4 regions of the Neorhizobium sp. T25_13 genome follow, and region 2 is predicted to be linked to each of the others. Evidence: predicted binding sites of a transcription regulator. Region 2 holds the regulator's gene; each other region holds the start of a gene.
The links. The regulator PhoB, encoded in region 2, activates phosphate uptake and scavenging genes when phosphate is short. The targets are predictions, from matches to a motif close to TGTCATNNANCTGTCAT.
Positions count from the first base shown of each region.

Region 1 (7,456 bases), on a different contig from region 2:
ACCGTATCCCGGCGCTTCGCTTTGGCTCATCCCGTTCGGCCCTGCAATCGATTCACTGGATCGATTGCTCCGGCTGCGCCGGACCGGGCCTCACCCACGCCGGAATTTATTCGCCGCCTCGATCGCCCGGCGCTGCTGATCCTCATTGATCCCGAGATAGAAATCCTCGAGCTCCGGGTCCTGAAGGCCGGCGCGGCGCGACAGCACGTACCACTTCGCCGCTTCCACCGGATCAGGCCGAGTGCCGAGCGCGTTGACATAGAGATGTGCGAGCTTGTTCTGGGCGACCACATTGCCGCGATGGGCGGCGATCCGCAGCCACTCGAAACCCTTTTCGTAATCGCGGTCTCCCGCGACGCCGTTGACCAGCCAGAGGCCCATGTCGAGCTGCGCGGTGTCGAAGCCGGCCGTTGCGGCGCGCTCCAGCCATTCGCGGGCCCGCGCCTTCTTCTCAGCCGGAACATCTTTCAGCGTCACATAGACCTGCGCCACCGCATATTGGCTATCGGCGACGCCCTGCCTTGCGGATTTTTCGTAAAAGGGCAGCGCCATATGCAAGCCCTTGTCGCCCGGATTTTCGGAAACCAGGATCTGCGCCCAGTTGAATTGCGCCGAAGCATTGCCGGCTTCGGCGGCCCTGCGCATGAAACTGTCAGCCTTTGGTTTGTCGCGGGGAACATCGCGCCCGGTCATCAGCAGCAGCGCATATTGGAACATGGCGGCCGGATCGCCGCCCTCCGCCGCCTTCTGATACCAGAACGCCGCGGTCTTGGCGTCGCGCTTGATGCCGAGCCCCTTGGTCATCATTTCGGCGACCAGGGTCTGCGCCGCCGCATCGCCGGTCCCGGCCCGGGTCAGCGCTCTGTCGAGGGCGGTCACATACATTCCGCGCTGGTATGCCCCGTAGGCTTCGTCCACGGTGCCGGTATAGTTTTTTTCCGCCGGTGCCGGCGGCAGTGCGGCTCCCATGCGCTGGTAAAGCTCGACCCCGCCCGAAGGAATGATGCCGTTCGGCTGGCCCTCAGGCTCCTTGGTTCCCTTTGCGGAGCCCGGAACCGGCTGGGTCTCGACCCGCCCTTTTTTCATCGGCTGGAAATCGCGCTCCACGGGCCGGGTCACCGCCCTGGAATTCGCCTGCGCCAGCGCAAGACAAGGCATCGCCGCCGAAGCGATGAGTGTCGCCAGCAGCCCTTTCAGAATCACGCGGGAAAGGCGGTTCGACGGCATGGGCTTCATCAAGCCTCAAACCGTGGCGCTTTTTCGTCCAGAATTGCGTTGACTTCAGCGACCGCGGCGCCAGGGCCCTGGGGATTGGAAAAGACCGCTTCCCTGAGCGCCACGAACTCCGCGCCGGTCTCCGCGACGGCAAGCGCCGAGGAGGTATCGGTGCCGCCCATGACGATGCAGGGGATCTCGATCATCGATGCCCACCACTCGCCGAGCGCGAGGTTTTTCGGATGTGCTTCCGGCTTGATATCGCCGTCGAGCTTGCCGAAGAAGATATAGTCGGGACGATGTTCACCGATTGCAAGCGCCTGATGCCGGTCGCCCGCCCCGCCGGTGCCGACGATCATCTTCGGCACGAATTTCTCGATCGCCTCCCCCAGCTCGGTGAGGTCACCGCCAAGATGCAGGCCATCCGCCTTGATGCGCCCGGCCACCCGGCTGTCTCCACAGATCAGCGCCGCAGCGCCCGCCGCCTGGATCAGTTCGACTAGTGCTTCCGCACGCTTCTGGAACGCCTGGTCGTCGAGCCCGTATTGCGGCACGATCACCGACGCGACGTCGCCGCCTGCAAGCGCGGCTTCGAGATCCTTGGCCTGCTGATCGGCATCGTCATATTGCGGCACGATCAGCACGAGGCGGCAGCGGTCTTTCTGTCCGGTCATGTTTCTTCCCGTTCGGCGGATATCGACTTGTGAAAATCCGCACTCGTTTTCTGTCCGCAAATTCGATAGACCGGACCGCCTGCCGGATCAACCATTCCCTCATCGCCTTCGAGTCTTCATGCCCGATACGCTTAGCTTCGCGTTCTTCACCTTCGCCATCCCCGCCGTTCTGCTTGTCGGCCTCTCGAAAGGGGGGATCGGCGGCGCTATCGGTCTGCTCGGCGTGCCGCTGATGTCGCTCGCGGTCGATCCGGTCAAGGCGGCGGCGATCTTCCTGCCGATCCTGATCGTCATGGACATCGTCGCATTGTGGTCGTGGCGGAACTTCAACGATGCCAGGACGCTGCTGGTGATCCTGCCCGGCGGCATCATCGGCATCGCACTCGGATGGGCGACGTCGGCCTATGTCTCGGACGATGCCCTGCGCCTCGTCATCGCGGTTGCGACGATCCTGTTTACCGTGCGCTATTTCTGGCAGGTCTACGGCCCTCGCTCCAACCAGCCGAGGGCTCCCCTGCCGCACCGCCCGGGAGCCGCCACCTTCTGGGGCGCCCTGTCCGGTTACGCGAGCTTCGTTGCCCATGCCGGCGGGCCGCCGTTCCAGATCTACGTCCTGCCGATGCGGCTCGATCCGAAAGCCTATACCGGCGCCAGCATCCGCTTCTTCGCGATCGTCAATGCGGTCAAGGTCATTCCTTACTTCTTCCTCGGCGCACTCGACTCCGAAAACCTCACCATCTCCGCAACCCTTCTGCCCGTAGCCCTGATCGCGACCATGATCGGCGCGGCCATCGTCAAGCATCTGAAGGCGGAAACCTTCTATCCGATGACTTACGGTCTGGCATTCTGTGCGGGATTGAAACTGTTGTGGGACGGCCTGCCGTTCTGACCCGGCAAAGCAGGCGCGGTGCAGCTAAAAAAGCAACGCAAAATAAGGCGGGCGATATTGTTGCGATGCACAATAAATCTTGCCGTTCTCGAGCGTTTACCGTAAGTTCAACGGATGACAACCGTTGACCCCTTTGCAGCCATAGCTGATCCTAACCGGCGGTATCTGCTGGAGGAATTGCGGCGCGCTCCGAGAACCGTAAACGAACTTGCGCAAGGGCTGCCGATCAGCCGGCCCGCGGTGTCGCAGCATTTGAAGGCTCTTCTGGACAGCAATCTGGTGAATGTGACGGCGGAAGGCACGCGGCGCATCTATTCCGTCAACAGCAAGGGCTTCGACAGGCTGAACCTGTGGCTGGATCAGTTCTGGTCGTGACGACGGCTTTTAAACCGTGGGAATTGTGGCTCCCTTCCACGACCAGAACCTTGTCATTGTTATTTCTGGGTTATTTCTGGATTATTGGTTTGCCGCTTTTATTATTCGCCTCTTACTGATGAAACAATGGGCGAGCGGCGGGTTCTCCTACTGAGGAACTAATGACGCGTGGATGCTTTTATGCGCTGCATTTGGTCCTTGATGCGCAGCTTGCGCCGCTTGAGTTCGGCTATTTCACGGTCGTCGGCGGAGGGGGACGCTAGAACGGTCTGGAGCTCCTCCTCCAAAGCACCGTGCTTCTTTTCAAGCGATGCGATATGAGCCTGGACGGTCATGTGGCATGTTCCTTCCTTAGTCACCTACCACGGCATTCCCTAATGCCGAGGCTTCAGGTTTACGAAGGAAGTGTGACACGATCGGCCGGCTTTGTCGAAGGTGAAATCATGGTTTGAAGTGGGCAAATTCGTGACCTTGTCTAACTTCCCGTTAACGCGGTTTGGTGGTAGAGGCTTGCGGAGAATGCCGGCGACCGCTGAAATGCCGGGCGTGAGAATGGGGACTGGAATATGGCAGATCAGGAACAGGCGGATGTCCGGCTGGTGCTCGCGAAACTTCGACAGGAACACGAGGATTACGACGCCGCCATCAATGCCATGATCCAGGTCGGCTGCGACGCTCTTCGCGTGCAGCGCATGAAGAAGAAGAAACTGTCGCTGAAAGACAAGATGACTCAGCTCGAAGACCAGATTGTTCCGGACATCATCGCTTAAGGGTCCCGCCATGTCTGAAAGACCTGCCGTCGCCATCATCATGGGCAGCCAGTCCGACTGGGAGACCATGAAGAACGCCGCTGACACGCTGGAGGCGCTCGATATCGGTTACGAGGCCCGTATCATATCGGCGCATCGCACGCCGGAGCGGATGATGCAATTTGCCAAGGGCGCCCGTGCCGAAGGTTTCCAGGTCATCATCGCTGGCGCCGGCGGTGCGGCCCACCTGCCCGGCATGACCGCCGCCATGACACCGCTTCCGGTTTTCGGCGTGCCGGTTCAATCGAAGGCGCTGTCGGGCCAGGACAGCCTGCTGTCGATCGTCCAGATGCCGGCCGGCATTCCGGTCGGCACTCTTGCCATCGGCCGGGCCGGCGCCATCAACGCCGCCCTGCTGGCAGCCGCGGTTCTCGCTCTCAACGACGACGAGATCGCCGACCGGCTCGACGAATGGCGCGCCCGCCAGAGTGCGGCCGTTGCGGACTACCCAATCGACGAGGCTCCATGACTGTCCACACGATCGGCATCATCGGCGGCGGCCAGCTCGGCCGCATGCTGGCCATGGCCGCAGCCCGGCTGAATTTCCGCACGATCGTGCTCGAACCGCAGGCCGACTGCCCGGCAGCCCAGGTCGCCAACGCCCAGATCACCGCCGCCTATGACGATCCGGCAGCACTCGCCGAACTCGCCAGCCGCTGCGACGTCGTCACCTACGAATTCGAAAACGTGCCGGTGACCGCCGCCGAGGCGCTGCAGCGCTCGGTTGCGGTTTATCCGCCGGCCAAGGCGCTCGATATGTCGCAGGACCGGCTGACCGAAAAGCGCTTCCTGAATTCCTGCGGCATCGAGACCGCCCGATTCCACGCCGTCGACAGCCAGTCCGACCTCGAAAAGGCACTCGCCGATTTCGGCGGCCAGGGCGTCCTGAAGACCCGCCGCATGGGTTATGACGGCAAGGGCCAGCGCGTCTTCCGCTCCGCCGACGACAAGCCGGCCGGCGCCTACGATGCGCTCGGCGGCGTGCCGCTGATTCTGGAAAGCTTCGTGCCCTTCGAGCGCGAAGTGTCGATCATCGCCGCCCGCGCCATAGACGGCACGGTCGCCTGCTACGATCCGGCCGAAAACGTCCACCGCAACGGCATTCTCCACACCTCCACCCTGCCCGCCAGGATTTCCGAATCGACGGCGAAGACCGCCCGCGAATCGGCCGAGAAGCTGCTCGCCGCGCTGGATTATGTCGGCGTCATCGGCATGGAATTCTTCGTGATGGCGGGTGGCACGCTGATCGCCAACGAGATCGCCCCGCGCGTCCACAATTCCGGGCACTGGACGGAGGCCGCCTGTGTCGTCTCGCAGTTCGAGCAGCATATCCGCGCTGTCGCAGGCCTGCCGCTCGGCTACCCCGCCCGCCATTCCGACTGCATGATGACCAACCTCATCGGCGACGATATTCTGGACGTGCCGGTCTGGCTCTCCCGCGCCGATGTTCTGGTTCATCTCTATGGCAAGACGGAATCCCGACCGGGCCGGAAAATGGGCCATGTGACCGAATTGAAGGGCCTGAAAACGTCGTCACAAGGTTGACATGCAGATTGGCTCGGGTTATCTGCACGCCCAACTGAGAGCGCGCCCCTCGAAGAATCTTGGCGGCGCGCTTTTGATTGATAGACATGCGGCCTCGCGCCCACAGACTGCTGGACCAGGAAAATGAAGATCAAGAACTCGCTTAAGGCGCTGAAGGCTCGTCACCGCGATAACCGTCTGGTTCGCCGCAAGGGCCGCGTTTACATCATCAACAAGCAGAACCCGCGCTTCAAGGCTCGTCAGGGCTGATACAGGCAATCGGCTCCGGTTTCAGCCGCAGCCGATCAAATTGTCGATAACACGACAAATCGGGTTTGACCTTCGGCGCAGGCGGATTACCTTATCCGCATGCGCTATTTTCGTTTCAGTACCCTGATTCTCGCCGCGAGCCTCGCCGCTTCGTCCGCTCCCGCCCAGACCGCGACACCCAAGCCGCCTGCGGCCGCCCCGGTCATTCCCGCCGCCGCCCAGAAACCCGGCAAGCCCGTGGATGCGCTGTTCGGTGCCTTGAAGCGCGAACGCAATCCGGGAAAGGCACGCGGCATCGCCAGCCAGATCATCGCCGACCTCAACGATTCGGGCAGCGCCACCGTCAACCTGCTGATGCAGTGGTCGGCGACCGCCATCAAGGAAAAGCGCAACGCCGCGGCACTCGATTTCCTGGATCAGGTGACCGTGCTCGATCCCGCCTTTGCCGAAGGCTGGAACCGCCGTGCGACGCTGCACTACACGATGGGTGACCCGCGCAAATCCATGGCCGACATCGCCGAAGTGCTGAAACGCGAGCCGCGCCATTTCGGAGCGCTGGCCGGCATGGCGGGCATCCTGACGGAGGCGGGCAAGGACGAACTGGCGCTGAAGGCATGGCAGGACTATCTCGCCGTCTACCCGGCCGACCGCGACGCCCAGGAAGCCGTCACCAAGCTTTCTGAAAAGCTCGCCGGCAACCGGACCTGAGCCTTCGGGCGGCACGTCGATGATGATCTTGCCCCTTGCCATCATCATTGTTGCCACCGCTTTTTGCTTCACCGCCTGGAAGGCGAAGGCGATCGAGGCCGAGTTCCCGAATACCGGTGAACTGGTCGATGTCGGCGGCTTTTCCATGAATTCGCTGCATGTGCCGAAGCCGGCCAGCGCAGATTTGCCGGCGATCGTCTTCATCCATGGCGCCAGCGGCAACTTCCGCGACCAGGAGGCGGCCTTCCGCAAGGCGCTCGAAGGCCGCGCCGAGATGCTCTTCCTCGACCGGCCGGGCCACGGTTATTCCGAGCGCGGCGGGCCTGAGAACGGTTTCCCGGACGGTCAGGCGGCGGCGATAGCAAGGCTGATGGAAAAGCGCGGCATCGACAAGGCGATCATATCAGGCCACTCCTTCGGCGGCGCGATTGCCGCGAGCTTCGGCCTCTATCATCCGGAAAAGACCGCCGGCCTGCTGTTTTTGGCGCCCGCCACCCATCCCTGGCCCGGCCGGATCGACTGGTACTACAAACTCACCGCCCGCCCGGTGATCGGCCGGCTGTTCAGCCATCTTCTCGCCCTCCCCGCAGGCCTCATGGTGATGAAGGCCGCCACGCGCTCGGTCTTTCACCCCAACCCCTGCCCCGAGACCTATCTTCGCGACGGCGCGCCGTATCTGGTCCTGCGCCCGAAAGTGTTCCGCAGCAACGCCATCGATGTCGCCAACCTCAACGGCTACGTGACGCGCGTCGCGCCGCGATATACGGAAATCACTGCGCCGACGGTGATCATCACCGGCGACAGCGATGCCATCGTCGCGGAGGAGATCCACTCGCGCGGCCTTGCCCGCGATATCGCCGGGTCCGAACTCGTCTCCATCCGCAATCTCGGCCACAAGCCGGATTATCTGGCGAGCGACGTGGTGATCGCCGCAATCGAAAAACTCTCGGGCCTCCCCCGCGACCTGAAGGCCGCCGCCCACATCGCGGAAG
Region 1 covers NZ_PVBI01000003.1:472,792-480,247, forward strand. The annotation lists gene C5J22_RS09415 (tetratricopeptide repeat protein) at 91-1,236, opposite strand; gene C5J22_RS09420 (thiamine phosphate synthase) at 1,236-1,889, opposite strand; gene C5J22_RS09425 (sulfite exporter TauE/SafE family protein) at 2,008-2,778, shown strand; gene C5J22_RS09430 (helix-turn-helix transcriptional regulator) at 2,893-3,153, shown strand; gene C5J22_RS09435 (YdcH family protein) at 3,312-3,488, opposite strand; gene C5J22_RS09440 (YdcH family protein) at 3,720-3,923, shown strand; gene purE (5-(carboxyamino)imidazole ribonucleotide mutase) at 3,934-4,431, shown strand; gene C5J22_RS09450 (5-(carboxyamino)imidazole ribonucleotide synthase) at 4,428-5,507, shown strand; gene ykgO (type B 50S ribosomal protein L36) at 5,631-5,756, shown strand; gene C5J22_RS09460 (hypothetical protein) at 5,856-6,464, shown strand; gene C5J22_RS09465 (alpha/beta fold hydrolase) at 6,484-7,456, shown strand, end outside.
Region 1: a site for PhoB is predicted at 3,550-3,566, ahead of C5J22_RS09435 (YdcH family protein). Genes of this name have one in related genera too.

Region 2 (7,456 bases):
GATCAAGGCTGCCAAGAAGGACCAGGTTCCGGAAAACTATATCGGCCGCGTCATCCAGTTCGCCCGCCAGGGCTACAAGGACCTGGAATTCAAGACCTATGACACGGATTGGGATTCGGAGGCCTATCTCACCGTCTCCGGCCAGAACTCCAACAACTCCGTCTCGCTGAAGGACGACTTTTTGCGCGCTGTCGAGACCGACGGCGACTGGAACCTGACCGCCCGCAAGGACGGCCGGGTGATGAAGACGCTGAAGGCCAAGGACCTCTGGGAACAGATCTCCTACGCCGCCTGGGCGTCCGCCGATCCGGGCATCCATTTCAACACGACGATGAACGACTGGCACACGTCGCCGGCCGGTGGCCCGATCCGCGGCTCGAACCCGTGCTCGGAATACATGTTCCTCGATGACACGGCCTGCAACCTCGCCTCCATGAACCTGCTGCAGTTCAAGGACAAGACGACCGCCCGCATCAACATCGCCGATTATGAACATGCGACGCGGCTGTGGACCGTCGTGCTGGAAATCTCGGTGATGATGGCGCAGTTCCCGTCGCGCCAGATCGCCGAACTCTCCTACCAGTACCGCACGCTCGGCCTCGGCTACGCCAATATCGGCGGCCTGCTGATGTCGACCGGCATCGCCTATGACTCTCCGGAAGGCCGCGCCATCGCCGGCTCGCTGACCGCGATCATGACCGGCATTTCCTATGCCACCTCGGCTGAAATCGCCTCCGAGCTCGGCCCCTTCCCGAACTACGCGCCGAACCGCGACAGCATGCTGCGGGTCATCCGCAACCATCGCCGCGCCGCCCATGGCGAAACCTCCGGCTACGAACAGCTGTCCGTCAACCCGGTGGCGCTGATCCATTCGGAAAACCCGGACCAGGATCTGGTCGCCCATGCCAAGGCTGCCTGGGACAAGGCGCTTGTCCTCGGCGAACAGCACGGCTACCGCAACGCGCAGGTCTCGGTCATCGCCCCGACCGGCACGATCGGCCTGGTGATGGATTGCGACACGACCGGCATCGAGCCCGATTTCGCGCTCGTCAAGTTCAAGAAGCTCGCCGGCGGCGGCTACTGGAAGATCATCAACCGCGCCGTTCCGGAAGCCCTGCGCACGCTCGGTTATTCGGAAAGCCAGATTGCCGAGATCGAGGCCTATGCCGTCGGCCACGGCAACCTCAACCAGGCACCCGGCATCAACCCCGGCTCGCTCCGGGCCAAGGGCTTCACCGACGAGAAGATCGAAGCCATCAACGGCGCCACCAAGGCTGCCTTCGACATCAAGTTCGTCTTCAACCAGTGGACGCTTGGCGCCGACTTCCTGAAGGGCACGCTTGGAGTCACCGACGAGCAGCTCGCCGACGTGAGCTTCAACCTGCTCGAACATATCGGCTTCTCCAAGAAGGACATCGAAGCCGCCAACATCCATGTCTGCGGCGCGATGACGCTCGAAGGCGCTCCCTTCCTGAAGGCCGAACATTTGGCCGTCTTCGATTGCGCCAATCCCTGCGGCAAGATCGGCAAGCGTTACCTCTCGGTCGAAAGCCATATCCGCATGATGGCGGCCGCCCAGCCGTTCATCTCGGGTGCGATCTCCAAGACGATCAACATGCCGAACGACGCGACCGTCGAGGACTGCGGCTCCGCCTACATGTTGTCCTGGAAGCTCGGCCTGAAAGCGAACGCCCTTTACCGCGACGGCTCGAAGCTCTCCCAGCCCCTCAACTCGTCGCTGATTGCCGATGACGACGCGGAAGACGCGGTCGAGGAACTGCTGGCCCAGCCGGCCGCCGCCCAGGCCGTGACGATCACCGAAAAGATCGTCGAGCGGATCATCGAAAAGGTCGTCCGCAGCCAGGAAAAGCTGCCCGGCCGCCGCAAGGGTTATACCCAGAAGGCGAAGATCGGCGGACACACGATCTTCCTGCGCACCGGCGAATACGACGACGGCCGCCTCGGCGAAATCTTCCTCGACATGAACAAGGAAGGCTCGGCCCTGCGCGCCTTCATCAACAACTTCGCGATCTCCGTCTCGCTCGGCCTGCAGTATGGCGTGCCGCTCGAGGAATATGTCGACGCCTTCACGTTCACCAAGTTCGAACCGGCCGGCATCGTCACGGGCAATGATGCGATCAAGAACGCCACGTCGATCCTCGACTACGTGTTCCGCGAACTGGCGATCTCCTATCTCGGCCGCCACGACCTCGCGCATGTCGATACGTCGGACTTCTCCAACACCGCGCTTGGCCGCGGCGTCTCGGAAGGCAAGGCGGACGTGGTTTCCAAGGGCCTGACCCGCGGTTACAAGCCGACCCTCGTCTCCGGCACCGGCGGCGACCGCCCGGCCGACATCAAGGGCTCGGCGACTGCCGCCCCTGCCCGCGCCTCGGCCGGCACCAACGTCACCGCCTTTGCCGGTGCCGCCGCCCGCAAGCTGGAACCGACCGTCGCCATCTCGACCTCCGAAATCGTCTCCTTCAAGCGGGACTACGAGGAGCGCGCCAAGGAACTCGCCGAAGAGATCGTCGAGGAACTGACCGAAGAACAGGCAGCCACCACGGCCCTCTTCTCCGACAAGGCCGCCGACGAGGCTGCGACCGCCAAGACGGAAGCCAAAAAGGTCGAAAACGAACGCCGCATGCGCTCGATTGCTCAAGGGTATACGGGCAACATGTGCGGCGAGTGCCAGAATTTTACGATGGTGCGGAATGGGACTTGCGAGAAGTGCGACACTTGTGGTGCGACGAGCGGCTGCAGCTGATTAATGTGAATAGCTGAATAAAACACAGCCCGAAGGAAACTTCGGGCTGGACTACCAAGCAGAACAAAACAAGAATAAAAACAAATGATTTGCGTGCATTGGAAATGAAAAAGCCGGAGTCCTCAGACCCCGGCTTTGGATACCGCGAAAAGGCCGAAGCCCACGCGGGGCGAAGAGACTCGCATCCCTTGCCTGTAGCACGGTTAGTATATGGGATTCGAGAAATCAGAGTCGAGGTAGCTTTGGCGGCCATCAACAAGGAGATCCCTCAGTGGCCAATGAACGTACATCCAAATCTGTGGCTTCAGCGGCATCCAAACTGCTGAGCAATCCTAAAACGCCTGCTGCCGTAAAAAAGGTGGCAGCGTCTGCATTGACGCAGGCGCCAAACAAAAAGAAGTAATTCCGGTGCTTAAATACCTTTCGCGGTAACTGCCGCGAAAGGCTTCTAAATAGTCCGTGGCACGCCGCCCTATCTCCCCCCTAGCGGGGGAGAATGGAATTTCAACATCTTAGCTTCAGCTAAGTGTTAGAAATTCCAAGAGAGGGGTCCAACGCCGGTGCCAACAGCAAACCCGCCAGCCTCCATGGCAGTGAGCCACCGGCTCGCCATGAGCCGGTCAGGACAAAAGTTAGCCCGGGCCAAGCGGACGGCGTCAGAAATCGCCCAATGCGTATCCGGCGCCGCGCACGGTCCGGATCACATTGTCGGATTTGCCAAGGCTGATGACTTTTCGCAACCGGCCGATATGGACGTCGATCGCCCGCTCGTCGACGGTCGTGTCGTCGCCCCAGAGGGATGCCTTCAGCTCAGTCCGAGAATAGACCTTGCCCGGTGTCCGCATCAGGAATTCAAGGAGCTTGAACTCCTTAGGCCCGAGCTTGACCTCACGTTTCTGCCGGTGAACTCGATGGGCTTCCCGGTCGAGCGTGAGATCGCCGACCTTGAGCATGTGGTCCAGGAGGGCGGGATTGACGCGCCTCAGCAGGTTCTTCACACGGACGACGAGCTCGACCGGGGAAAATGGCTTCATGAGGCAATCGTCGGCACCCGCCGCGAGTGCTATGAGGTGAAGGCCTTCGCCACCCGACGGCACGAGGAGGATGATCGGAAGGCGCGACAGGACGGGATCGAGACGCACCTCGCGGCATACCTCGAGACCTCGCACGCCCGGAAGGTCCGAACTCATGACCAGGATATCCGGCGGAACGGCTTTCAAGCGATTTGAGATCTCGGCTCCACTTGCCAGCATCGATACGACGAAGCTGTCGGCCACGAGGGCTTTCTGCAATATCAGGCGGAACGACTCGTCGTCGTCGACCAACAGGACCCGCGCGCTCATCTCGTGGCCACCAACTATGTTTCCATGGAGTATCCGGCACCGCGAACGGTGCGGATGACATCCTGCATGTTGGAGAAGTTGAGTGCCTTGCGAAGTCTTCCCACATGGACGTCGACCGTACGCTCGTCGACGTAGATGTCGTGGCCCCAGACGCCGTCCAGAAGCTGCGAGCGGGAGAAGACCCGCCCCGGCGCCGCCATCAGGAATTCGAGCAGGCGGAATTCGGTCGGGCCAAGGCGCACCTCGCGGCTCTTGCGGTGAACGCGATGGGTTTCCCGATCGAGTTCGATATCGCCGCAGCGGAGAACGCTGGAGAGCACCTCGGGACGGGCCCGGCGCAGCATGGCCTTGACGCGGGCCATCAGTTCCGGCGTCGAGAAGGGTTTTACCACATAGTCGTCGGCGCCGGTGGCGAGGCCGCGAACACGTTCGCTCTCCTCGCCGCGGGCCGTCAGCATGATGATCGGCAGGCGCTCGGTTTCCGGGCGCATGCGCAGCCGGCGGCAGAGTTCGATGCCGGAAACGCCGGGCAGCATCCAGTCCAGGATCAAAAGGTCCGGTACCCGCTCCTGAAGCCGAATTTCGGCCTCGTCGCCCCGCAAAACGGTATCGACCTCATAACCCTCGGCTTCCAGATTGTAACGAAGAAGCACGCTCAGCGCTTCTTCGTCTTCTACGACAGCGATTTTCGGCAGCATTCTTGGTCTGCTCCGTCAGTTCTATTCGGTGATCGCGCCGAGCGTGTTCGACGAGTCGTCCTTCGGACGATCGCCTTCCGGCTGGGCGCCCGTCGTCATGTAGTAGATGGTCTCGGCGATGTTGGTGGCGTGGTCGCCGATACGCTCGATGTTCTTGGCGCAGAACAGAAGATGCGTGCAGGTGGTGATGTTGCGCGGATCCTCCATCATGTAGGTGAGGAGTTCGCGGAACAGCGAGGTGTACATCGCGTCGATTTCCTCGTCGCGGCTGCGGATCGCCTCGGCCTTTTCCGCCGAACGCGTCGCATAGACGTCGAGGACGTCCTTGAGCTGGACGAGGGCGAGATCGGAGAGATGTTCGAGGCCGCGGGCGAGCTTGCGCGGAACGCCGGTGCCCTGAACCGCGATGACGCGCTTGGCGGTGTTCTTGCCGAGGTCGCCGACGCGCTCCAGATCGGAGGCGATGCGCAGCGAACCGACGATCTCGCGAAGGTCGGCCGCAACCGGCTGGCGGCGGGCGATCGTGATGATCGCCTTGTCGCCGATCTCGCGCTCGGCGTGATCGAGGATCACGTCGTCGGAGATGACCTTCTGGGCGAGTGCGGCGTCGGAATTGACCAGCGCACGTACGGCGTCCGAGCACATCTGCTCGGCGAGACCGCCCATTTCGGAGATCCGGCGACCGAGGTATTTCAGTTCGTCGTCATAGGCCGACAATATATGGGAAGAAGACATGTTTAGCTTCCTGATGAGAGTGACGACTGCAAAGACGGGCGTATCAGCCGAAGCGACCCATGATGTAGTCCTGCGTGCGCTGGTCGTCCGGATTGGTGAACATCTTGTCCGTATCATTCTCCTCCACCAGATAACCCAGGTGGAACATGGCCGTGCGTTGCGAGACGCGGGCAGCCTGCTGCATCGAGTGCGTCACGATCACGATGGTGAAATTTGTACGGAGTTCGTGGATGAGTTCCTCCACCTTGGCGGTGGCGATCGGGTCGAGAGCCGAACAGGGCTCGTCCATCAGGATGACTTCGGGGCTGACCGCCACGGCGCGTGCTATGCACAGGCGCTGCTGCTGGCCGCCGGACAGGCCGGTACCGGGGCTGTCGAGGCGATCCTTTACCTCGTTCCACAGGCCGGCCTTCTGCAGCGATGACGTGACGATTTCGTCCAGATCCGCCTTGGAGCGCGCCAGGCCGTGGATGCGCGGGCCGTAGGCGACATTTTCATAGATCGATTTGGGGAACGGGTTCGGTTTCTGGAACACCATGCCGACCTTGGCGCGCAACTGCACCGGGTCCACCTGGGGATCATAGATGTTTTCACCGTCGATCGAGATATGCCCTTCCACGCGGCAGATCGAAATCGTGTCGTTCATGCGGTTGAGGCAGCGCAGGAAGGTCGACTTGCCGCAGCCGGACGGACCGATGAAAGCCGTGACCGTACGCTGCCGTATTTCGATATTCACATCGATAATGGCGTGCTTGTCGCCATAATAAACCTGAACGTCCCGGGCGGAAATCTTGGTGTCATTCATAATTGCGGCCTTCGTCGGCGTCGTTGATATGTTGCTCGTGGACATGTTGTTCATCACTACGCTCCTTTTACCAGCGACGCTCGAAGCGGCGGCGAAGAATGATTGCAATTAGGTTCATCAAGATCAGAAAGACCAGCAGGACGATGATCGCACCGGATGCGCGCTCGACGAAGGCCGGGTCGCCGCGCTGGGTCCAGTTGTAGACCTGGACAGGCAGGGCGGAGGCCGGGTCGAACAGCCCGTCCGGAGGACCGGCCGGATATTCCCTCACGAAGGCTACCATCCCGATGAGCAGCAGCGGCGCGGTTTCGCCGAGCGCACGGGCAAGGCCGATGATTGTGCCCGTGAGGATGCCAGGCATGGCGAGCGGCAGAACGTGGTGGAAGATTGACTGCATCTTCGACGCGCCGACACCCAGCGCGGCATCGCGAATGGACGGCGGTACAGCCTTGAATGCGGCGCGGGTGGCTATGATGATCGTCGGCAGCGTCATCAGGGTCAGGACCAGGCCGCCGACAATGGATGCTGACTGGGGAAGGCCGAAGAAATTGATCAGCATCGCTAGGCCCAGGATACCGAACACGATCGACGGCACCGCGGCCAGGTTCGCGATATTGACCTCGATGAGATCGGTAAAGCGGTTCTGGGGCGCGAATTCCTCGAGATAGATCGATGCGGCGACGCCAAGCGGCAGCGACAGCACGACCACGATCAGCATCATGTAGACGGAACCAATGATGGCAACACCCAATCCCGCCGCTTCCGGCCGCGTATCGGACGCGTCCGGCGCAGTGAAGAAGGACCAGTTGATACGCGTTGTCAGGATGCCGGCTTCCTTCAGCTTGTCCGCCAGCCTCAGCTGCTCGGGCGAAGTGTTGCGGTCCAGCGCGGCGCTTTCCATGGTGACGCGCCCCTTGTAGTAGCCGTCGATGCGGCCGCCCGCCAGCAGGTCGAATCTGTGCGTGCCGCCGATCACTGAAGGATCGGCAAGAACGAACCTGCGCAGGTCGGCAGGCGCCTCCTTGGAGATCAGTTCCGCCGCGGCCTTGGCATTCATTCCGTTGGCGGAGATGCCCTTGGCTGCCATTGCATCGTTCAGCGCCTTCTC
Region 2 covers NZ_PVBI01000002.1:406,585-414,040, reverse strand. The annotation lists gene C5J22_RS05530 (vitamin B12-dependent ribonucleotide reductase) at 1-2,767, shown strand, start outside; gene C5J22_RS31910 (hypothetical protein) at 3,039-3,170, shown strand; gene C5J22_RS05525 (winged helix-turn-helix domain-containing protein) at 3,424-4,110, opposite strand; gene phoB (phosphate regulon transcriptional regulator PhoB) at 4,125-4,808, opposite strand; gene phoU (phosphate signaling complex protein PhoU) at 4,830-5,543, opposite strand; gene pstB (phosphate ABC transporter ATP-binding protein PstB) at 5,587-6,348, opposite strand; gene pstA (phosphate ABC transporter permease PstA) at 6,416-7,456, opposite strand, start outside.

Region 3 (7,456 bases), 250 kb from region 2:
CCAGCAGGTCCAGCTTCTGTCCGGCGAGGAGGAGGCGCGCTATTCGGCACTCGGCGTCATCAGCGGCTTCCATGATCCCGACGGCATTGCAGGCGACCTCGGCGGCGGCTCGCTGGAACTGATCGACATCAAGGGCACGGAGTCCGGCAAGGGCATCACCCTGCCGCTGGGGGGCCTGCGGTTGTCGGAATCCTCCGGCAATTCACTTTCCAAGGCGCGCACCTTCGCCCGCAAGCAGGTGAACACCGCGCGGTTCCTGGAAAACGGCGCGGGCCGCACCTTCTATGCCGTCGGCGGCACCTGGCGCAACATCGCCAAGCTGCACATGGAAATGAGCAAGTATCCGTTGCACATGATGCAGGGCTACGAGCTGTCTCTCGAGGACATGCAGAAATTCCTCGATGAGGTGATTGCGGCCAAGGACAGCAAAGACCCTGCCTGGCAGGCCGTCTCGAAGAGTCGCCGTTCGCTGCTGCCCTTCGGTGCCATCGCCATGCAGGAAGTCCTGGCGGTGATGAAGCCCGCCAGGGTGAGCTTTTCGGCGCAGGGCGTTCGCGAAGGTTATCTCTATTCGCTGCTTTCCGACGAAGAGAAGGCAGGCGATCCGCTGCTGGTTGCCGCCGACCAGCTCGCGATCCTGCGCGCCCGGTCGCCCGAACACGCCCGCGAGCTTGCCGGCTGGACCGGTCGCATGGTGCCGGCCTTCGGGATCGTCGAGACGGAAGAGGAAAGCCGCTATCGCCAGGCCGCCTGCCTGCTCGCCGATATCAGCTGGCGTGCCCATCCGGATTATCGCGGCCTGCAGGCGCTGAACCTGATCGCCCACTCGTCCTTCGTCGGCATCACCCATGCCGGCCGCGCTTATCTGGCGCTTGCCAACTACTACCGTTTCGAAGGCCTGCACGACGACGGCGAAACCGGCCCGCTTGCGACGATCGCGACGCCACGCCTGCTCGATCTCGCAAAGCTGCTCGGCGGACTGCTCCGGGTCGTCTATCTCTTCTCGGCCTCGATGCCGGGCCTCGTCCACCACCTGACCTTCCGCCCGTCCTCGGAACCGGATCTCGACCTCGAATTCGTCGTCCCCTCCGCCTACCGCGATTTCGCCGGCGAGCGCCTGGACGGCCGTCTGCAACAGCTGGCGAGGCTGACGGGCAAACGGCTGGCGTTCCGGTTCGAGTAGGGCGGGCTCGCGGGGAGGGCCGGAGAGCGGCTGGTTTGCGGCAGGGCAATGGAAATTGTCAGGTTGCGTCCAACAACATTTTCTCGTGTATGCTCGCGAACTGACATTACCTCTTTAATCGGCTGAGCAAGATTCGATGTCTCTGAACGCGCCTCCTCGTGAGATCGGCTTTGTCCTGTTTGGCGAGCTGACGCAGCTCGATTTGACGGGGCCTTGGGAAGTTCTGACGCGGCTGCCCAATACCCGTTGCCATCTGCTGGCCGAGGGACACGCTCCCGTTCGAAGTGCGAGCGGACTGAGCATTGTCCCAAACATGCTGCTTGAAGAATGCGGTCAGCTCGACATCGTGGTTGTTCCGGGCGGGCCCGGCCATCTGGATGCGATGCAGGACGAACGCCTTCTCTCGTTTCTACGGCGCCAGGAGCCCGGCTGCCAATTCCTGATGGCCGCCTGCACAGGCACGCTGGTGCTTGCTGCCGCCGGTCTGCTTCAGGGCTACGAGTGCACCACTCACTGGACGGCGCTGCATCGGCTCTCAGCTTTCGGAGCAATTCCCGTAAACCGGCGGGTCGTATTTGACCGGACGCGAGCCACCGGTGGCGGCGTGACGGCAGGTATCGACCTTGGCTTGATCATGGCCGCCAAGCTGGCAGGTGAAGAGGTTGCGCGGAAAATCCAGTTGATGATGGAATATGCGCCTGAACCTCCATTCGCAGGATCGCCCATGACCGCCGACCCTGCGACAGTTAGGGCGCTGGAACCGCCAGCCGATGTCGCGGATCAGATTAGAGCCATTGATGCCGGCGCGATATCCAGACTTCGGCGAGGCGCTCGGCCTGCCTAGCGATGAATGGAAGAGCTGGGAACGGGCTGTGTTCGAAAAGGCCGAGTTTTGCGCTTCGAACTAGGCACAGGCAAGATTATTCCCTATTGGGGCGGAATGAGGATTGCTGTGCTGAAAAATGGATAACGCGGGATTGTCTCTTGACCGAATGCGCACCTTTGTTCGCGTCGCCGAACGCGGCAACCTGTCGCAAGTCGCAAGAGAACTCGGTGTCGGTCAATCGACCGTGACACGGCACCTTAATGAACTTGAGGACGCAGTCGGCGTATCTCTGCTCAGCCGAACCACACGTCGCGTGACCCTTACGGACGAGGGTAGCCGCTATTATACGAATTGCCGTCAGATATTGCGCCTGGTCGAGCAGGCTGCCGAAGAAGTGAGAAATGCCCGTCAGGCCTCGGCGGGTACAGTTCGGCTTTCCTGTACTGCAGCACTCGGCGTGATGCACATCACCCGCCTTATCTTCGAATTCCAGGACAAGCATCCGGACATCAGGGTCGATCTCAACCTGACCGACGAGCGCATCGACCTGGTTCGCGAAGGCGTTGACATTGCGCTCCGTCTTGGGCCTCTCACTGACAGCTCGATGAAGCTTCATGCGCTCGGAGAAAGCCATCGGCTGCTGGTGGGTGCTCCGAATTATTTGTCCGTTCACGGACGGCCTGAGCACCCAGCCGATCTGTCACGGCTCGAAACGGTCGTGACGTCGAATGTTGCGGGGAGCGATCAGATCATTCTTTTCTCTCTCGACGGCACAAGCCTGATGATACCAGCCGGTGGGAAATTGCGCGTCGATCACGGGCTGGCGGCGCGCCAAGCCTTTGCCGCCGGACGCGGCATTGGTCCTGCACATCTCTGGCTGGTCCACGATCTTCTGGACGACGGTCAGCTCGAGATCGTGCTTGGAGACTATCGTCCTCCACCGGTCCCGGTAAGCTTGCTGATCGTTCCAGAGCGCGCAGCCATTGCACGCGTCCGGCTTCTCGCCGACTTTCTTGTCGCCAAGGTTTCTGAATTACCGGGAATCCGGCCATCGTGAATCAGGGGCCGAAAGATCGTCTATGGCCACGCCACCCTGTCGTCCGCAGATACTGCTCCCAGTTGAGCATGTCGGGGTTCAGACGACGGCTCCATTCGAGATCATGCTCTTTGCCGAAATAACCATATTCGACAGCATACTCGACCATCCCTAGAAGCTCTCGCACGAGAAGTTCGTTAGCGGCAAGCTCCGGAAAATATTGCAGAAGGCCATCCCTGGTGAACGCGTTTCGATACTCAGCTTTAAGGCCGGTCACGCGCTGAAAAGTTTCGATCATCTCGCGCGGAGAAATGATATCGCCGACGATCGGCAGAGTTTTCCCGTTGTAACGCTCGGGATTTGAAAAAATCTCGAGGACAACCGGCCCGGTCGCCGTGAGCGGATCGACAAAAGGCGCTCGGAAATCCTCAGGAAGATAAATCGGCAAGAGGAGAGTATCCCCCTCCATGCGCGGCACATAATACTCGAGAAGGTTCGTGTAAAAGAATGCCAGCATTATGAAGGAATGAGAGATCGGCAGGCCGCGAATGTAGTCTGCAACGCACGCTTTGTCGGTAAAGTGCGGGGCATACTTCGTCCCGCCCGAGATCTTGTCGACATTCTCGAGAGTGCTGAAAACAATATGCCCGACGCCTGCCTCAACTGCGGCATCCGCCAGTTCACGGCCGAGAGGAGCCTCGGTTGTCTGCGGCGGTGCGATGGGTGGCGTCATCAGAAATGCGCCATCCGCGCCCTTGAATGCAGCAATGAGATCCTTCCGAAAACCAGGTTCAAGTGGGACTGTCACGATTTCCGCACCGAGTTTTTCCAGGCTTAAAGCCTCGGTTGAATCCTTTTTCCGGGTTAAAGCACGGACACGGAAACGCTCGCTACGAAGAAGTGCCGCGGCTACGCTTCGCCCCTGTTTGCTGGTTGCCCCGACAATCGCGATAAGTGGCTTTTCTTTTTTGGACATCTTTGGGTTTAGACCTTTCCAGTCATTGGCTGCCGGCTAACCAGGCAAGCTCACGTTGCGGCAAGAGCTATCGGCCCATGCCGCCACCTCAATGATGGACACCCTAACTCAACACATTTTATTGCTGTAGATGTGCGAAATACATAACATAGTGCCATTTTATGGATGAATGGTCGCCGATGAGCCATTGCTCTATCCCCGTCTCCCAACGAAAAGAGCGCCCGGCTTTCACCGGACGCTCTTCGCTTTTGGGGCGTCTGCTGCTTACTTGGCAGCCAGGAATTCACCGACTTCGAGCACGCTGAACTCGTTGTTGTCGGCCTTGTCGACGGCACGGCCGGCGGAGAAGGGCAGGTTGTTGTCGTTGCCGATGATGATGTGGGTGGCGTCGATGACGTCGACATTCTCGATCGTCACGAACGGCATGTCGTAGACGCCGGCGACGCTGCCGGCCTTCTTCTTGTTGTCCGGGTCCTGGATGTTCATCAGGTCGATATAACCGATCTTGCGGACGGCCTTGCCGACATTGGCGTCGGTCATTTCGATCTTGTAGACGCGCTTGTGTTTGGCCGGCGCGTTGAAGCAGGTCGGCTCGGGCTTTGCCGGATCAGCGCAGGGCTTGTCGGCGGTGCCGGCACCGTTGTCGCGCTCGATGACGAGAGCGGTGGTCGCGTCGACCATGTTGAAATCGCCGATCGCCTCGCCGCCCTTGGAGAGCGGGTAGAGCCACGAGCGGCCGGTCCATTTCTTGGAGGCGACGTCGAACTCGATGACGCGCAGCGCCGTCAGCCCCTCTGCGTCTTCGACCTTGCCGTCTTCCTTGTAGCGCGGTCCTTCGAGCAGGCCGTAGAGCTTGCCGCCGTCCTTGGACATCGCAAGGCCTTCATAACCGCCGGAGCGCTTCACGTTGAAGGCCGGTGCCTTGGCGACCGGGTTCGCCTGCAGCTGGACGAGCGGGCTGTCGGGAGATGTGACCGGCTTGCCGTCGACCGTGGTGGCGATGACGTCCGTCAGGCGGCCCTGCATGTCGACCTTGATCAGGTAGGGGCCGAACTCCTCGCCGAGCCAGAAGCCGTCTGCGACCGGCTGGATCGATTCGATGTCGAAATCGGCGCCGGTGAGGTAACGGGTCTCCGAAGCTTCCGTGACGATCGGGAACGGCGCGATCTTGTTCGGGTCGGAGAGGAAGATGTTCTTGACGACTTCGGCCTTGTTGGCGGCCCAGTCGAATTTCATCTGGTGCAGGAACAGCATCGCGTCGGAGGAATTGCTCTTGCCGCCGAAACCGTTGTCGGACAGCGTCCAGAACGTGCCGTCGGCCATGGCCTTGATGCCGGAGAAACCCTGGATCGGCTGGCCGTCGAGCGGCAGCTTGACGTCCGTCACGCGAGCGCCGTCCTTGCCCGGCAGGGTGCCGAGGGCTTCGGTGCGCTTGCGGTCGGCGGTGGTGAACTTGCCGGAGGTCTTGAGGAACGCCGGTGCATCGGCCGGAGCCGGAACGACCGTGTTGGCGGCAAGGATCGCCTGGCCAGTGAGCTTGGCCGGGAATACCTTGTCGTCGGCAGAAGCGGAGCCGCCGATCAGCGCTGCGAGCGCGCCAATCACCACGGGGGTAGCAAGCAGAAATTTGGTCATGAGATCACCTGTTGGTTGGCGTGTCAAAGACGCCAATCGGTTAAGGTGGGTGCATGACGGTGAGGTGATGGAAGATTGACGCTTCGATGAAGCTTTGATGACTGTTATTTTACAAGGACGGACCGCCTCAGGCGCTCCTGCTGAGCGCCACCCAGCGCCCGGGCGTCATGCCGAATGTCTTCTTGAAATGACGGGTGAAATGCGCCTGATCGGCAAAGCCCGTACCGACTGCGACATCCGCCAGGCTGCCGCCTTCCGACAGCATGATCTTTGCCCGATCGAGCCGGCGCATGACGAGGTAGCGGTGCGGGCTCGTTCCCAGAAATTTCCGGAACTGCCTTGCGGTCGTGTAGCGGTCGAAGCCGCTCACCTCCTCGAGTTCCTCGGAAGAAACCGTGCGGTCCGAATTCGCCTGCAGGTAATCGCGGCAGCGCAGAACCGCCTGCTGCGCCCGCAGGGTGCCCGGCGCACCACCCTTGCCGTCCGCATGGCGCCAGAGGCTTGTTGCCATGCGGCCGATCAGATCGTCGAGCAGCAGGTCGTGCGGTTCGGCCGCGAGATTGTCCAGGGCTTCGACAAGACACTGCCGGAATTCCGCATCCGCTATGATGGGATCAGGCACGAAAGGCAGGCCGCGCGACCCGCCGGCCGCCTCGATCAACCGCTCCGGCGGCAGGTAGAGCATGCGGTAGCGCAGCCCGGCGTCGGTGCCGGCCGCCCCGTCATGCACCTCGTCCGGATGCAGCACGATGACATTGCCGGGCAGGCTGGCGCGGGCGGCACCGCGATACTGGAAGGTCTGCACGCCGGAAAGCGTCATCCCGATCGCGTAGGTGTCGTGGCGATGCGGCTCGAAACCAAGCCCGTGGAACCGTGCCTCGATCCGCTCGATGCCGCGCGAGGAGGGCGCCTGGACGATGCCATCAGGCGCGCCCCTTGCGCTGCCGTCCGGCGCGCCTCTTGCGCTGCCGCCGGATGTGCTTGCGGCGCTGCACGAACGTTCAAGACCCGCGGCATCGGCTGCCGCTATCTCGTCAGTTCTCGCATAACCTTCGACGGAGTTGTTTTTCATGTTCGATACCAAGATCGCGATCGTGCTTCGCGATGACCTCGCCCCCTGGCAGGAGCTCAACGTGACCGCGTTTCTGACGAGCGGCATCATCGCGCAAAATCCCGCGATCATTGGTGAAGCATATCGGGACGCGGCGGGTCATGTCTACAATCCGATGAGCATCCAGCCGATCGTGGTGCTGGCCGCCGACCAGGAGACGCTGCGGACCATCCACCGGCGCTCGCTGGAGCGGGAGGTGACGACATCGGCCTATATCGAGGAAATGTTCTCGACCGGGCATGACGTGGCCAACCGCGAAGTATTTGCGCAATTTGCGCCGGAGGATGCGAAACTGGTCGGCATCGCGCTCAGGGCCGAGAAGAAGATCGTCGACAAGATTACCAAAGGCTCGAAAATGCATAACTGACTGCGAAGAAAATAGTCTTCGGAATGACCCAGAGCGCGGCGATCGGCGTGGTCGAGGCCACGACATAGGCGGTGATGCTCAGCAGCAGGTAATTGATCCAGGCAATTGACCGCGAGGTTCCGAGACCAGCGAGGGCGACGAGCAGGTTGGCGGCGCAGATCACCCGGGTGATCGGGCGGATCCAGAGCGGCGAAAAGGCTCCAAGGCCCGCCGCTTCCATGAGTAGGACGAGCAACAGCGAGAGCGGGACGACGACGGCGATCAGGACATTCGGTGTCGGATAGCGCATTGGTCGCTCCGGACTTGGGGCATGGGCATGGTG
Region 3 covers NZ_PVBI01000002.1:154,838-162,293, forward strand. The annotation lists gene ppx (exopolyphosphatase) at 1-1,183, shown strand, start outside; gene C5J22_RS04210 (DJ-1/PfpI family protein) at 1,320-2,027, shown strand; gene C5J22_RS04215 (LysR family transcriptional regulator) at 2,146-3,066, shown strand; gene C5J22_RS04220 (NmrA/HSCARG family protein) at 3,068-4,021, opposite strand; gene C5J22_RS04225 (esterase-like activity of phytase family protein) at 4,286-5,656, opposite strand; gene C5J22_RS04230 (AraC family transcriptional regulator) at 5,784-6,728, opposite strand; gene C5J22_RS04235 (DUF2000 family protein) at 6,727-7,134, shown strand; gene C5J22_RS04240 (hypothetical protein) at 7,106-7,423, opposite strand.
Region 3: a site for PhoB is predicted at 5,743-5,759, ahead of C5J22_RS04225 (esterase-like activity of phytase family protein). Genes of this name have one in related genera too.

Region 4 (7,456 bases), on a different contig from region 2:
AGCAGGTTGGCTTCGCCGGTCAGCGAACTGTCCGGCATGGCCCGCTTGCGCAGCGTTTCCGACAATGCCGAGCCACCCTGCATTTCGCCGTCCACTTCCAGCTCCGGCGCCCGCTGGCGGACCAGCTTCAGGGCAGCCCGCATCTTCTGGGCGCTTTCGGAATCGCGCGAGCCGAAATTCGAGTGGCAGATCAGCGCCGCCTTCGGGGCGATGCCGAACCGGCGGATTTCCTCTGCTGCCAGAATGGTGATCTCGGCGATCTCCTGCGCGGATGGGTTGTAATTCACGAACGTGTCGGTGAAGAACATCGCGCCGCGCTGGGAGATGACCAGGCTGAGGCCCGAGAAGGCGCAGACGCCCGGCCGCTTGCCGATGATCTGGTTCACGTCGCCGAGGTGCTTGTCGTAGCGTCCTTCGACGCCGCAGATCAGCGCGTCCGCATCGCCGCGCTTGACCGCCAGCGCACCGATCACCGTATTGTTGGTGCGCACGATGGTGCGCGCCGCTTCCGGATTGATGCCTTCGCGGCCGACCAGTGCGAAATATTCGTCGACATAGTCGCGGTAGCGCGGATCGTCTTCCGGGTTGACCACCGCGAAATCCACATTCGGCCGGATACGGATGCCGAAACGCGCCAGCCGCGCCTCGATGACGGAAGGACGGCCGATCAGGATGGGGGTTGCGGTCTTCTCCTCGAGCAGAACCTGGGCGGCGCGCAATACGCGTTCGTCCTCGCCCTCGGCGAAAATCACGCGGTTCTTTTCGGAAACCTTGGCGGCGCTGAAGATCGGCTTCATGACGAAACCGGAGCGCCAGACGAAGCGGTTCAGCTGGTCGAGATAGGCCTCGAAATCATGGATCGGACGCGCGGCGACGCCGGTCTCGGCAGCTGCCTTTGCGACCGCAGGCGCAATGCGCAGGATGAGGCGTGGATCGAAGGGCGAGGGGATCAGATAGTCTGCGCCAAAAATCGGCGACTCGCCGGAATAGGCGCGCGCCGCGACGTCGGAGACTTCCTCGCGCGCAAGCGCCGCGATGGCCTTGACCGCCGCCATCTTCATTTCTTCGTTGATCGTCCGGGCGCCGCAATCGAGCGCGCCGCGGAAGATGTAGGGGAAGCACAGCACGTTGTTGACCTGGTTCGGGAAGTCCGAACGGCCGGTGCAGATCATCGCGTCGGGACGGGCGGCGCGGGCAAGCTCGGGCATGATTTCCGGCGTCGGATTGGCAAGCGCCATGATCAGCGGCTTTTCGGCCATCTGTGCCAGGAGTTCGGGCTTCAGCACGCCGGCTGCGGACAGGCCGAGAAACACGTCTGCGCCGCCGATGCTGTCGGCAAGCACACGCTTGTCCGATTTCTGGGTATAGATTTCTTTCCACTCGTCCATCAGCGTATTGCGCCCGTCATAGACGAGGCCTTCGATGTCGTGGACCCAGATATTCTCTTTCTTCGCGCCGAGCGAAACGAGGAGATGCAGGCAGGCGAGTGCTGCGGCACCCGCGCCCGACGTCACGATCTTTACGTCGGCGATGTTCTTGCCGGCGAGTTCCAGCCCGTTCAGGACTGCGGCGGCGACGATGATCGCGGTGCCGTGCTGGTCGTCGTGGAAGACCGGAATGTTCATCTTTTCGCGCAGCCGGCGTTCGACCTCGAAACACTCCGGCGACTTGATGTCTTCGAGGTTGATGCCGCCGAAGGTCGGCTCGAGCGCCGAAACGGTCGAGACCATCGCCTCGATGCCGGGCGCGTCGATCTCGATGTCGAACACATCGATGCCGGCGAATTTCTTAAAGAGGACGGCCTTGCCTTCCATGACGGGCTTTGAAGCCAGCGGGCCGATATTGCCAAGCCCAAGCACGGCCGAACCGTTAGAGACGACGGCGACGAGGTTGGCGCGGGCGGTATAGTCCGCGGCCAAATCCGGGTTGTCGCGGATCGCCAGACAGGGAGCGGCAACGCCCGGAGAATAGGCAAGCGCCAGGTCGCGCTGGTTGCCGAGCGGCTTGGTCGCCTGGATCTCCAGCTTGCCGGGCCGCGGGTAGCGGTGGAAGAACAGCGCCTGCTCGTCGAGATCGCCGCTGACCGGCATGGTCGGCGACTTCGGTTTGTCCTGCGCGTTCATGTTTCCTCCTGGCTTGCTTTTTCTGTCTTTGAGGGGTCGAAAGGAGAGACCCCTCATTACATCAAACGACCCAAAGCAACAGCAGCTAATTTGCGGTCATCGCGGAAATTGGAACATGGGCGCTCGGGCGCGGGACGCACCTTTCCCGGTCCCTGTCATCATCCTGAAACACGAGTCTGGTTTTGAAGCCAACAGAAGCGGCAGCGAAAGGACGACTTCGTGACCGGTGAGATGGATACAAGACATTTCAGAACGCTCTTCATTTCGGACGTTCATCTGGGCTCCAAGGCAGCCCGAACGGACTTCCTCCTGGATTTCCTGCGCTATCATGAAGCGGATACCATTTTCCTGGTCGGCGACATCGTCGACGGCTGGCGGCTGAAGCGCAACTGGTACTGGCCGCAGGGCTGCAACGACGTGGTCCAGAAGCTGCTGCGCAAGGCGCGCAAGGGCACCCGCATCGTCTACATCCCCGGCAACCACGACGAATTCCTGCGTTCCTTCCCGGGCACGCATTTCGGCGGCATCGAAGTCGCCGAGCGCGAAATCTACGAGATGGCCGACGGCAAGAAATACCTGGTCCTGCATGGCGACGAATTCGACGTCGTGGTCCGCAATGCCCGCCTGCTCGCCTATCTCGGCGACTGGGCCTATGACGCGGCGATCGTCATCAATATCGGGCTCGCTGCCATCCGCCGCCGCCTCGGCATGCCATATTGGTCCTTCTCCGCCTGGGCTAAGCTGCAGGTCAAGCACGCGGTCAATTTCATCGGCGAGTTCCAGCGGGTCGTAGCCGACGAAGCCCGCCGCAACAATGTCGATGGCGTTATCTGCGGCCATATCCATCATGCCGTCATGGAGGACATCGACGGCATCCACTACGTCAATACCGGCGACTGGGTGGAAAGCTGCACGGCAATTGCCGAGAATTTCGACGGCACGCTGGAATTGATTTCCTGGCAGAACATGGCCGCCACGGCGGAAATCAAGTCCTTGCCGGCGCCGCAATCCATCGAGGACATGCGGGCCGCCTGAGCGGCCTGCAACAGATGGATGGGCCTGCCAGAGGGCTATATCTTGCCATAGGCAGGCACAAGGGTGTGTGTTAGGTAAGCTGAAACTTCAGCAACCCACCCGTGAAATCGTGATTCCCTCAAATACGGCGCAGACAGCGCCCCGGTTCTTCCAGTTGCGCTGTGCGATCGCCTATGGGGCGCCGCTCGGGGTGAACGGAGTGATTCTGCCCTATCTGCCCGTCTGGCTCGACGGGCTTGCCTTTACCGAATTCGAAATCGGCCTCGTGCTCGCAGCCCAGCTTTTCCTGCGCGTGGCTGCCGCCCCGGTTGCCGGCCTGCTTGCCGACCGGATGACGGAACGGACCCTGATGCTCGCCTGGTCCGGCGCGTTGTCGTTGTTGACGGCATTCGCCATGTTCTTCACCCGCGATTTCTGGCCGGTTCTCATCGTCATCGCCGTTCAGGCGGCGGTCTTCGCGCCCTATGCGCCGATCGTCGAATCGATCGCTGTCAGCGGGGTCCGGCGCTGGGGTTTTCAGTATGGTTCGATGCGCGTCTGGGGATCCGTCGGTTTCGTGGCCGTGGCGCTCCTCGTCGGCGAACTGCGCGGCTTCTGGGGTTTCCAGGCTATTCCTTGGGCGATAGTGGTCGGTTTTCTCCTGACCGTCGCCGTTGCCTTCGCAGCTCCGAAGCTCGGCCGGGCGGTTGCAAGGCCGGACCCGGACAGGATGCCTCAGCCGAGCTCGCTCAGAAGGCTCGACCTGCACGTGCTGATGATCGGCGCGTCGGTGGCGCAGGCAGGGCACGGCATGTTCTATACGTTCGGCACCATCCACTGGCAGCAGATCGGGTTTTCGAGCGGCTCGATCGGCGTCCTGTGGAGCGCGGCCGTCGTGTCGGAGATCATCGTCTTTTTCGCGGCGGGCTGGATCGCCAGACGGATTTCTCCCTGGACGCTGATGCGGGTCGGATGCGCGGTCGCGGTGGTCCGCTGGACGCTCTTTCCGATGCCGCTCGATTTCTGGGGATATCTGGCGCTGCAGGCCACTCACGCCTTCACGTTCGCCTTCGTCCATATCGGCATCCAGCACCGGCTGGTCGAGGCGGTGCGCGAAGACCAGGAAGCCTCGATGCAAGGCGCCTATGTCTTCTACAACGGCGTCTTTCTGGCGCTTGCGACGGTGCTTTCCGGCGTACTTTACCGCCAGTTCGGCCCGACGAGCTATGTGGCGATGTCGGTTCTGGCGCTGGTCGGCCTGTCGATCATCGCGCTTGCGGCAAGAATTCAGCCCCAGAGGGTCGCTTCCGGCGGATAGACGAGGGAACCCTCGTAGCGCAGCCCGTCCGGCCGGTCGCGGGAAAGCAGCAGCGGCCCGTCGAGATCCGCATAGTCCGCATCCTGGGCAAGCAGCACGGCCGGCGCCATGGCAAGCGAGGAGCCGACCATGCAGCCGATCATCACGGCAAATCCGAGCCGCTGTGCTTCCGCCTTCATCGCCAGCGCCTCGGTCAATCCGCCGGTCTTGTCGAGCTTGATGTTGACCGCGTCGTACCGGTCGCGAAGGCTTTCCAGGTCCTGCGTGGCGTGCACGCTTTCATCGGCGCAGACGGAAACGAGGCGGCGGATACGGCCAAGCGCCGCATCCCGGCCGGCAGGCAGGGGCTGTTCGATCAACGACACATTGGTTTCCGCGGCAATCGCCATGTGGTGGGCGAGGTTTTCCTCGGTCCATCCTTCGTTCGCATCGACGATGATCCGTGCGGCCGGCGCGGCGTCGCGAACGGCCCTCAGCCGCGCCTCGTCATTGTCGGTTCCGAGCTTGACCTTGAGGAGCGGACGTTGCGCGTTCCTTGCAGCTTCGGCCGCCATGGCCGCCGGTTCCCCGAGCGACAGCGTGAAGGCGGTGACGAAGGGTTTGCGGCTGGTGGCGCCGATCATATCCGCAACGCGCTGTCCGCCGAGCTTCGCCTCGAGGTCCCAGAGAGCGCAGTCGACGGCGTTTCGGGCGGCGCCGGGCTTCATCCGCCTCTGCAGTTCTGCACGGCTCAGACCGGCGCGGATGGCATCGGAGATCGCTTCGAGCTCCGCCATCACGCCGTCCAGGCTCTCGCCATAACGCTTGTAAGGCACACATTCGCCACGGCCGGAAACGCCGTTTTCACGGACGACGCAGGTGATGACTTCCGCCTCGGTCTTGGAGCCGCGGGAGATCGTGAACGAACCGGAGATTGGAAACGTCTCTATTGTGGCTTCGAGGTGACGGCTCATGGTTTTACGCGTCCCGTTGTGGCAAATCCCTATGACGCAGCTATATTGCCGGTCTCGAAAGTGCGATCAACCGCATCGTATTGAAACTTCTGACAAGCCTAAGCGCGAAAGAAACACGTGACGTTCCAGCCAGCCGAAATCAAGGCCGAAAATATGCCCGGCGATGGCGGTGAACGATACGTATTGGCCGGCGAATGGCGCGGCCCGACGATAGCACCTGTGCTCAAGGAGTTCGAACGGTTCGAAAATGCCGCAAACCGGGGCAAGGTGGAGATCGATCTTTCCGGTATCACCGGCGTCGATACGGCCGGCGCCTGGCTCATCCGGCGGTTGATGACCGCCAAGGGCGGGCAGGGCGGAGAAGCGGCCCTGGTGGGCGGCGAAGGCCCCATCCGGGAACTGATCGGCGTCTTGCCGGAACACGTTCCTGCGCCGCCTGCGGACGGCGGAGCTAAGGGAAACCTGTTCGAGCGCCTGTTTGCCCCGGTTGGCCAAATAATGGTTTCGCTCGGCGGCGATTTCTACGCAGCCATGCATATTCTCGGCTCGGCGGTTCGCGGCGCGCAGATGAAATTCGGCCGCGGTGCCGGCGTATCGCCGGCGTCGGTCGTCACCCACATCGACCGCATGGGCGTGCGCGCGGTGCCGATCATCGTGCTGATGTCCTTCCTGATCGGCGCGATCATCGCCCAGCAGGGCGCCTTCCAGCTCCGGTATTTCGGGGCCGAGATTTTTGTCGTCGATCTGGTCGGCATCCTGCAGCTTCGCGAGATCGGCGTGCTGCTGACGGCGATCATGATCGCCGGCCGTTCGGGCAGCGCCATCACCGCCGAGATCGGTTCGATGAAGATGCGCGAGGAGATCGACGCATTGACGGTGATCGGTCTCAACCCCGTCGGCGTGCTGATCTTCCCGCGCCTCGTGGCCCTGACCGTGGCGCTGCCGCTGTTGACGATCATCGCCAACTTTTCGGCCCTGTTCGGAGCGGCCGTCGTTGCTCTTGCCTATTCCGGCATCACTTTCGATACCTATCTGTCGCGCCTTCATGAGGCGATCGACCATACCTCCGTCGCTTCGGGCATGATCAAGGCGCCGTTCATGGCGCTGGCGATCGGCATCGTTGCCGCCGTCGAGGGCATGAAGGTCGGCGGCAGCGCCGAATCGCTCGGCCAGCACGTCACCACCTCGGTGGTAAAATCGATCTTCGCCGTCATCTTCATAGACGCGATGTTCGCCCTTTTCTATTCGGCGATCGATTTCTGATGGAGAACGGTTTGGAAGAGGTGCCGCAGACCGCGATCAAGGACAAGTCGAATGGCCGGCAGGTGGTGCTGTCGGTCCGCGACCTGACGGTCGGCTTCGGCGAGAAGCTGGTGCTCGACCACCTGAACCTCGACATCTATCGCGGCGAGATCCTGGGCTTCGTCGGCGCGTCCGGCACCGGAAAATCGGTGCTGATGCGCACCGTGCTCAGCCTTCTGCCGCACCGTTCCGGCACGATCCACATTCTCGGCGCTGACTACGACACGGTTTCGGAAGACGAGCGCATGGCGCTCGATACGCGGCTCGGCGTGCTCTTCCAGCACGGAGCGCTGTTCTCGGCCCTGACGGTCAAGGAAAACATCCAGCTGCCGATGCGCGAATATCTCGATCTGCCGCAGTCGCTGATGGACGAACTCGCCTATCTGAAGATCGAGATGGTCGGCCTGCCCCCTGACGCCGCCGACAAATATCCATCCGAACTGTCGGGCGGCATGATCAAGCGCGCTGCACTTGCCCGTGCCCTGGCGCTCGATCCGGACCTCGTTTTCCTCGATGAGCCGACCTCCGGCCTCGATCCGATCGGTGCCGCCGATTTCGATGCTTTGATCGCCAGGCTGCGCGATACGCTGGGCCTGACCGTCTACATGGTGACCCACGATCTCGACAGCCTCTTCTCGGTCTGCGACAGAATTGCTGTGCTTGGCGAGAAACGGGTCTTGGTCGAGGGTACGCTTGAGGATATGTTTGCCTGTGACGATCCATGGGTAAAGTCCTATTTCCGCGGC
Region 4 covers NZ_PVBI01000014.1:73,473-80,928, forward strand. The annotation lists gene C5J22_RS25620 (NADP-dependent malic enzyme) at 1-2,123, opposite strand, end outside; gene C5J22_RS25625 (UDP-2,3-diacylglucosamine diphosphatase) at 2,355-3,158, shown strand; gene C5J22_RS25630 (MFS transporter) at 3,268-4,455, shown strand; gene dgcA (N-acetyl-D-Glu racemase DgcA) at 4,425-5,408, opposite strand; gene C5J22_RS25640 (ABC transporter permease) at 5,562-6,671, shown strand; gene C5J22_RS25645 (ABC transporter ATP-binding protein) at 6,671-7,456, shown strand, end outside.
Region 4: a site for PhoB is predicted at 2,277-2,293, ahead of C5J22_RS25625 (UDP-2,3-diacylglucosamine diphosphatase). Genes of this name have one in related genera too.